Regions from separate parts of the Alteromonas sp. I10 genome, predicted to be linked through region 1. Evidence: predicted binding sites of a transcription regulator. Region 1 holds the regulator's gene; the other holds the start of a gene.
What was found. The regulator FNR, encoded in region 1, switches genes on or off when oxygen is low (the NO sensors DNR and NnrR bind a similar motif). The targets are predictions, from matches to a motif close to TTGATCTAGATCAA.
Positions count from the first base shown of each region.

Region 2: ccoG (cytochrome c oxidase accessory protein CcoG) is a predicted target of FNR. The motif match lies at 1,609-1,622, and genes of this name have one in related genera.

Region 1 is NZ_QJJN01000007.1:149,921-154,138, forward strand. Features, by position in the region: gene BZA03_RS14385 (heavy metal translocating P-type ATPase) at 1-542, shown strand, start outside; gene ccoS (cbb3-type cytochrome oxidase assembly protein CcoS) at 544-774, shown strand; gene BZA03_RS14395 (sulfite exporter TauE/SafE family protein) at 761-1,420, shown strand; gene fnr (fumarate/nitrate reduction transcriptional regulator Fnr) at 1,466-2,203, shown strand; gene uspE (universal stress protein UspE) at 2,448-3,371, shown strand; gene ttcA (tRNA 2-thiocytidine(32) synthetase TtcA) at 3,520-4,218, shown strand, end outside.
Region 2 is NZ_QJJN01000003.1:369,661-373,878, forward strand. Features, by position in the region: gene BZA03_RS08445 (acyl-CoA dehydrogenase family protein) at 1-70, shown strand, start outside; gene BZA03_RS08450 (DUF3016 domain-containing protein) at 165-710, opposite strand; gene BZA03_RS08455 (hypothetical protein) at 834-1,205, opposite strand; gene ccoG (cytochrome c oxidase accessory protein CcoG) at 1,686-3,116, shown strand; gene BZA03_RS08465 (serine/threonine protein kinase) at 3,113-4,096, shown strand; cobalamin riboswitch at 4,216-4,218, shown strand, end outside.

The sequences.
Region 1 (4,218 bases):
CGGCGTATGAAGTAAAGGATTCACTAAGAGAAGATACGCAAGAAACTCTCGATATATTAGCTGTAAGCCATACCCTCGCCGTTTTAAGTGGTGATACACAGCAAAACGTTAATGCGCTTACCGCACCATTGCCAATTTCGACCGTTAAAGGTGGCCTAACACCTGAGCAAAAGTACGAAGCCGTTCAAGCTATGCAGCAATCTGGCGCGAAAGTGATGATGATGGGTGACGGTATTAACGACGCTCCAGTTCTTGCCAGCGCTGATGTGGCAATTGCAGTGGGTAATGCCACAGACGTGGCTAAAACTGCCGCCGACGTGATACTGCTTGGCGATCAGCTGCTTTCTGTACCAGAGCTTATTCGAACTGCGCATCAAGTGAAGCAAAAAATAAGGCAAAATATCGGCTGGTCGGTAGGTTACAACGTTTTGATCTTACCTTTCGCCGTATCAGGCCTACTTTCACCGTGGATGGCTGTTGTTGGTATGTCGTTAAGCAGTATCATTGTGGTCACAAACTCAACGCGACTTTTGAGCAAATAGCATGAGTATTATTTACGTATTAATTCCAATCGCCATCATCATTGTTGCCGTCGCTATTGTGATATTCTTTTGGGCGGTGAAAACCAATCAATTTGAAGATTTGGATCGCCAAGGGTATAGCATACTGTTTGACGATGATCTTCCGCCAGAAGAAAAAAAGCTAGCTGAGCAACGCAAGCAACTTCAAGACAGTAAAGTAGACAAAAGCCAAGCGCCACATGGAAGGGATTAACTACTTCTCTGCCTTTCTTATCGGCTTAGCCGGTGGAGTTCACTGTGTGGGAATGTGCGGTGGAATTGTCGCTGCGCTAAGGATGGTTTCGCCTAAAGGCGCTTCAGCACTACCCTATACCCTTGCCTATAACATGGGACGTATAGTGAGCTACACCATCGCCGGAGCAATAACCGGGGCACTTGGAAAAATTGCAGCAGATTATATACCTCTTGCCAACTATGCCCTTTCCCTACTTAGCGGAATCATGTTGCTTCTACTGGCGTGTTATTTGGGTAAGTGGTGGACTGGCTTAACAGTGCTGGAAAATGCGGGTAAAGGCCTATTTTCCAAAGTCCAGCCGCTTTCAAAACGCTTTTTGCCATTTAAGACCCCTTTAAGTGCGTTGCCTTATGGTTTTATTTGGGGTTGGCTTCCTTGCGGTTTGGTGTATTCCACACTTACCTGGTCTCTCGCGGCGGGTAACGCGCTAGAAGGCGCTGCTATTATGTTCTTCTTCGGTTTGGGTACATTACCCACCTTGCTCGCTGCAAGCGCTGGTAGCCAATATATTGTTCGAAGTTTTCAACATAACCATTTTAGACAAATTATTGCAGTAATAATGGCAATATATGCAGCTTATCTTATTCATGGCGCAATCGTTTAAAAATGGGTGTATTATTGTCGGGTATTCTTTTAGAGAGCGTGCATTATGAGCAAAGGAAGCCAATTTTCTATTCACTGTCAAAACTGTAGTTTCAGTCACCTGTGTTTACCGGTGGCGTTAAACAAAACAGAAATCGAGTCTCTTGACGATATTATTGAACGCAAGAAGCCGCTTCATAAAGGTGACACGCTGATTCAAACTGGTGATAAATTCCGTTCTCTATTTGCAGTGAGAACCGGTTCATTCAAATCATTTGTGACTAATACCGAAGGTGAAGAACAGATTACCGGCTTCCACTTTCCTGGTGATATTATCGGTTTCGATGCATTAAGAGAGAACAAACACCAAAGCTATACTTCTGCGTTAGAAACTGCCATGGTGTGTGAGCTTCCCTACGAGACCCTCGACGAAATGTCAGTGCAATTTCCAAAGCTACGCCACCAGATCATGAGCTTCATGAGCGCTGAAATAAAACAAGATCACGACATGATCATGCTTTTAAACAAGCGAACCGCAGAAGAGCGCTTACTGTATTTCATCTCACACCTGTCGCAACGCTTTGAAGAGCGTGGCTTTTCCCATAGAGAATTCCACTTAACCATGACGCGCAACGAAATTGGAAACTATTTAGGATTAACGATTGAAACGATTAGTCGTCTGTTAAGCCGTTTTCAAAAAGACAACATCATAAAAGTAGACGGCAAGCTTATTACTATTTTGGATTTCGATAGGCTAAACACCAAACTAGCGGCGCTTAACGGCCCTAGCGTTGTCTGCGGTTAGTCCTTTTTAAGTGTTAAATAAGGCGCGCACTAAGCGCGCTTTTTTGTAACCTGTGTTAGCCACCTACCTGCCCTTTCAGCGCCACGCCGGTTGCTCCATATTCAATTAGGTAGGTTCACTCATGGTCGCCTCGTAAAATTCTTGATCTAAAACAACTTACGTTTTTCCCAATGTCGTTTATAGTTAGTATTAGAAAGCTTCGATTTCGACAGCCGCTACTAAGTTTCGTAGTTAGGGGGACGTTATGATTGAGTGTAAACGAATTCTGGCCGTGGTAGATGCCGAGCGCGATAACCAACCTGCACTAAGCCGAGCTTATGAACTCGCTTCAAAAACAGGCGCTTCAGTTACCGCCATGATGGTGGTATACGACTTATCTTATGATATGACGACCATGCTTAGCCCGGATGAGCGCGAGTCAATGCGCGATGCAGTTACAAAGGAGCATGCAAAATGGCTTGCCACCCACTTAAGAGAACAAGGATTCACTGAAACTGATATCGTTGTAGAATGGAATAATCGTGCGTATGAGTCGATTATTTACTACACCCTAAACAATCAGATAGATTTAGTGGTAAAGGCAACCAAAAAGCACGACGATCTTGCTTCTGTTATTTTCACCCCCACCGACTGGCATTTAATGCGTAAATGCCCTCGCCCAGTATTGCTCGTTAAAGAGCACGACTGGCCAGAAGGAGGAGAGATTATTGCTGCAGTAAACGTAGGCAGTGAAGACGATGAGCATGCCGCACTTAACGATAAGCTCACCCTCATTGCTAACGACTACGCCTCTTTATTGAAAGGTAGCGTAAATTTGGTCAACAGTTACCCTTCTACACCACTTAATATCGCCATAGAAGTACCTGAGTTCGACCCCGATACCTACCACGACGCGGTAAAAAATCATCATTTAAAAGAAATGCGTAGTCACGCGTTAAAGTACGGTATTCCTGAAAACAAATGCGTAGTAAGAGAAGGCCTTCCGGAAAAAGTTATCCCGCAAGTGGCAAAAACACTGGATGCAGAGCTGGTTGTTATTGGTACCGTTGGCCGTGTGGGCATTTCAGCGGCCCTAATTGGTAATACTGCAGAACACGTGATCGACGAACTCAATTGCGATGTGCTTGCTATTAAGCCAGATGGATTTGTGTCGCCGTTGTCGCTGTAATCTTTTCATCAGTACCGCATAGCCCGTGTTTGCCGTTACTTAGCGGCCAACACGGTATGTCACCAACAAATTTAACCTCACAAGCATGGTCTCGAAAAGCCGCTTTAATGTATAATGGTGGCTTTATCACAAACCAAGCTAGTTAATTATGAGTTTAGGCACAAACAGTGCTGACGCGTCGCCATTAAATGCTGCGCAAAGTAAGCAAAAGTACAACTTCAACAAACTTCAGAAACGACTTCGCCGCAATGTGGGTAAAGCCATTGGCGATTTCGGTATGATTGAAAACAACGACAAAGTAATGGTGTGTTTATCTGGCGGTAAAGACAGCTACACCATGCTAGATATTTTATTGTTTTTAAAGAAGATTGCGCCTATTCACTTTGATATCGTTGCGGTTAATCTTGACCAAAAGCAGCCTGGTTTCCCAGAACATATCTTGCCTGAATATCTAGAAAGCATTGGCGTTGACTACAAAATTGTAGAAGAAGACACCTACTCTATTGTTAAAGACAAAATTCCAGAGGGAAAGACAACATGCTCTCTCTGTTCTCGCTTGCGCCGTGGTATTTTGTACCGCACGGCAAAAGAGTTAGGTGCGACTAAAATTGCATTAGGTCATCACCGCGACGACATGCTAGAAACGTTTTTCCTCAATATGTTTCATGGTGGCAAGCTTAAGTCTATGCCGCCAAAGCTAGTCAGCGATAACGGTGAACACATCGTTATTCGTCCATTGGCGTACTGCACAGAAAAAGACATCGAGAAATATTCTCAGGCCGCTGAATTTCCGATTATTCCTTGTAACCTTTGTGGCTCACAAGAAAACCTACAGCGCCAAAACATA
Region 2 (4,218 bases), on a different contig from region 1:
CAAAGCCGCTTATAAAGCTGGCCCTGAAAGCACCCTTGCAATATCAGGTAATGAGTTTGATTATCTGTAATTAGCGCATGCTTTACGCCCATAACATATGGGCTTAAAAACTAAAAAAGGTCACATATAGTGACCTTTTTAAGTTTAATAGTTATCACGCGGTACTAGTTGTTTGCCGCTACCTGTGTCGAAAACGTGTCTGCAAACCAATCATTCAACATGGCTTTTTCGTAGGTTAACGACTCGGTCCTATTACGGCGGATTGTCGATTCCATAAAGTCCATGTCTTTGAGTTTTACATCTTCGCCGCTTAAAATGACTTGTCCTTCGGCATTGGTCAAAGAATAACTAAACGCCATTCTTGGAATATCGATGCGCTTAATAATGCGAACGTCACTCCCACCACCAGTGCCAAACCCGACGAACTGACTAGGCCATACTTGCCCCGCTAAGTCCACATTAGTCACGGTCATAGACAGCACTTGAGATTCAGGTAAATCACTAGCTAACTCAACAATGTGCTGTTCCAGATCTTCTAATGTTCGTTCGCGAAACCGTTTGCGTGACTCATTAGTAGGCTTAACATCGCTATATGTTTCAGGTTCTTCCCAAGTAATCTTTACTTCTGCCGCCTGGGTGGGAGCGAAAACAGCAAGAAGTCCAACCGCAGTGGCACAACCTAAATAAGAAAAAGTACGTAATTTATTCACTTTTATGCTCCTAAATTCAGTCGTTTAAACTATGAGTTAGCAAGACATTTAGAGAAAGCTTAGCATGCAGCAATTGTCGGCTTTTATATCAGCTTTACATTTAACCAGCCTTGTTAAAATTGGCTAGTCTCGCTTTGCTACTTGCATAACTGACGACTGTTTAATGATTAGGCATAGTTGAACGCGTTTAGTTCCCGTAAAGTTGGGGTTTATATCGTCCTTTTCACAATAGGTGTGATAAAAACGTTTAACGCTTGCGCTATCAGCGGTGATTTGCTGAACATATGTTTGCTGGTAAGGCTTTAAGGGACTCAGCTGGATATTAATTTTATCTTGTAAACTACGCAGTTCTTCTCGCTCCGGTAAGGTGGCAATTGAAACTAGCCATTCAGAAAGCGAGTTCTGGATATCTTCAAAGAGATACTGAACAAAAGGAGACCGCAGCACAATTACCAAAACAATAATTTCAGCAGCGATGATAAAGAACCTTAACATGACTTCTCAGCTAACTTTGACAGACGTTTACTACAAATAGCGCCAATTTTTTAGCACCTTTCTCACTATGTGCTCAACTACACTTTGCCAATTTACACTTTCACAATGCTCACTGTACACGATTCAAACGGTAATTGACCACATTATTATCGACGATAATAGGGTCATATCGGTTTACCTGTAAATACAGCAAACTATACTCATGTATAGTAGGTAAAGCCTAATCGTCGATGTTGGGCATCAAATGGCATCTGGCCGTTATATTAATCCTCATTATTCACGTAGCTGTATTTAACTATTTACAAAGTTACATAGACTGAGGAAATCAAAACAAAAAACGACTTATGTTCTGAAGTTTCAGTATTGACTGAAACTTTAAAAAGATACACCATACGCCGCATTATTGATCTACATTAAATATGACGTTTTGAACGCAGTTATACTGCACAGGCAGTTCGTTACGTCACATAAGGTTAAGCTATGAATGAACAAATACCGGTAAAGACCGTTACACCGGTAAAAGTACATAAACCCAAAGGTGGACCTGAGGGTAAACGCCACGACTCTCGTAGCCGTATTTATGTGCGGGCTGTACAAGGCCCTCTGGAGACGTTTAGACGCATGTTTGGCCTTTTCTTTTTGGGCCTCTTTGCCATCATTCCATGGATTCAGTACAACGGGCATCAAGCCGTGCTACTCGATATTGGTGAGCAGCGATTTACTATATTCTCTCTAACCTTATGGCCTCAAGATCTCACTTTACTGGCCTATATATTTATTGTTTCCGCCTTTGCGCTGTTCTTCGTCACCACTTTCGCTGGTCGAGTGTGGTGTGGATTTATGTGTCCTCAAACAACGTGGGTATACATTTATACGTGGTTCGAAGAGAAATTCGAAGGCCCGCGCAACAAGCGTATAGCGCTAGATGCACGCAAAATGGATGCAGATAAATTTTTGCGTAAAACAGCTAAGCACACCGCTTGGGTATTGGTAGCGCTGTTAACGGCTTTAACCTTCGTTGGCTACTTTACGCCAATTGATGAACTGTTTATCGATTTTGTAACATTTAACACCAGCTTCTGGGCAGGTTTATCGGTTATTTTCTTTGCCGTATGTACGTACGGAAACGCTGGCTACATGCGCGAAATCATGTGCACGCACATATGCCCGTATGCGCGTTTTCAGTCTGCCATGTTCGACAAAGACACGTTTACTGTATCGTACGATGCAAAGCGTGGAGAGCAACGCGGCCCGCGACCACGCAAACTTAGTCACGAGCAAGTAAAAGAAAAAGGGTTAGGCGACTGTATAGACTGCAACCTGTGTGTTCAGGTATGCCCAACCGGTATCGATATTCGAAATGGCTTACAATACGAATGCATCAACTGCGGCGCCTGTGTTGATGCGTGTAACGGTGTTATGGATAAAATGGGTTATCCTAAAGGCCTGATAAGCTTTACCTCTGAAGAAGAACTAGCTGGCGGTAAGACTCATATTTTACGTCCAAAGTTAATTGGTTACTTTGTAGTTTTAGTGGTGATGATAGGCTTGCTGTTTGCCAATATTTGGATGCGCAGCCCAACCGAAGTTGACATTATCCGCGACAGAAACTCGCTATACCGCGAAACGAATGAAGGGCTAATTGAGAACGTTTATACAATAAAAGTACTTAACAAAACTCAGCAAACCCAAACCTACTCTATTGCTGTAAAAGGTTTGCCTGACTACAAGTACATTGGTGAGCAAACTGTAACAGTTGAAGGCGGTGCGGTGTATAGCACGCCAATTTCAGTTGCAACTGACGCCTATAATCTGGAAGATACGGTTACCGATATTTTTATCAGTGTAACCACCACTATTGATGGGGAAACGGTTACCGTTGATGAGCCAACTAAGTTCCTTTATCGATGACAGATTTTTCATTCTCTGGGCTTAGCCCAGACACCATATTAGATGCCCTGGAAAGTCAGGGCATTTTTCTTCAAAGCGGTTTGCTAGCACTAAATAGTTATGAAAACCGCGTCTATCAGTTTTTGGCTGAAGACGGTCAGCGCTATGTAGCAAAATTCTATCGCCCAGGTCGATGGACCGACGCTCAAGTTCTTGAAGAACACGCGTTTGCTGCAGAGCTAATCGATAACGAAATTCCATTGGCTGCGCCCATTTCTCTCAATGGCAGCACGCTGCATCACCACACCGTGGCCGAAACTGACTATCGATTTGCGTTATTTCCTTCGGTGGGCGGTAGACAATTCGAAAGTGACAACCTTGATCAACTCGAATGGATGGGGCGTTTCATTGGCCGTATTCACCGCGTGGCCCATGCTAAAGGGTTTGCACATCGTCCCTCGATTGATATTGAAAGTTACCTCGATGAACCGAAGCAGGTGCTTATGCAAAGCACACTGCTGCCAGAGCATCTAAAGACAGCATTTTTTGCCATACTTAACCCCGTTATTGATGCCACGAAAAAAGCGTATAAGCCAACATCGAGTATTCGGCTTCACGGTGACTGCCACCCAGGCAATATACTGTGGCGCGATGGCCCTACCTTCGTTGATTTAGATGATTGCCGCATGGGCCCTGCTATCCAAGATTTGTGGATGATGCTAAGCGGCGACCGCCAACAACAACTATTGCAGCTCGATACTTTGGTTGAAGCATACGAGGAGTTTCACCCGTTTGACACTGCACAGTTGCCACTTATTGAGCCCCTCCGCGCTATGCGAATGGTGCATTACATGGCATGGCTTTCACGACGCTGGGAAGACCCTGCTTTTCCGCGGGCATTTCCTTGGTTTGCTGAAGACAAATACTGGGAAGGCCAAATACTTGCTCTGAAAGAACAGCTATCGGCCCTTCAAGAGCCTCCACTGAAATTAGGATATTGAGCCAGCCCCTTTACTGCTGAAAAAACGCTTTTTCGATGACCGTTGCCGATAATCTTATGGCGGTTACGAAAAAGCGTAAGGTATAAGAAACCGTATTCGCTATCACTTTTTAACTTAGATAT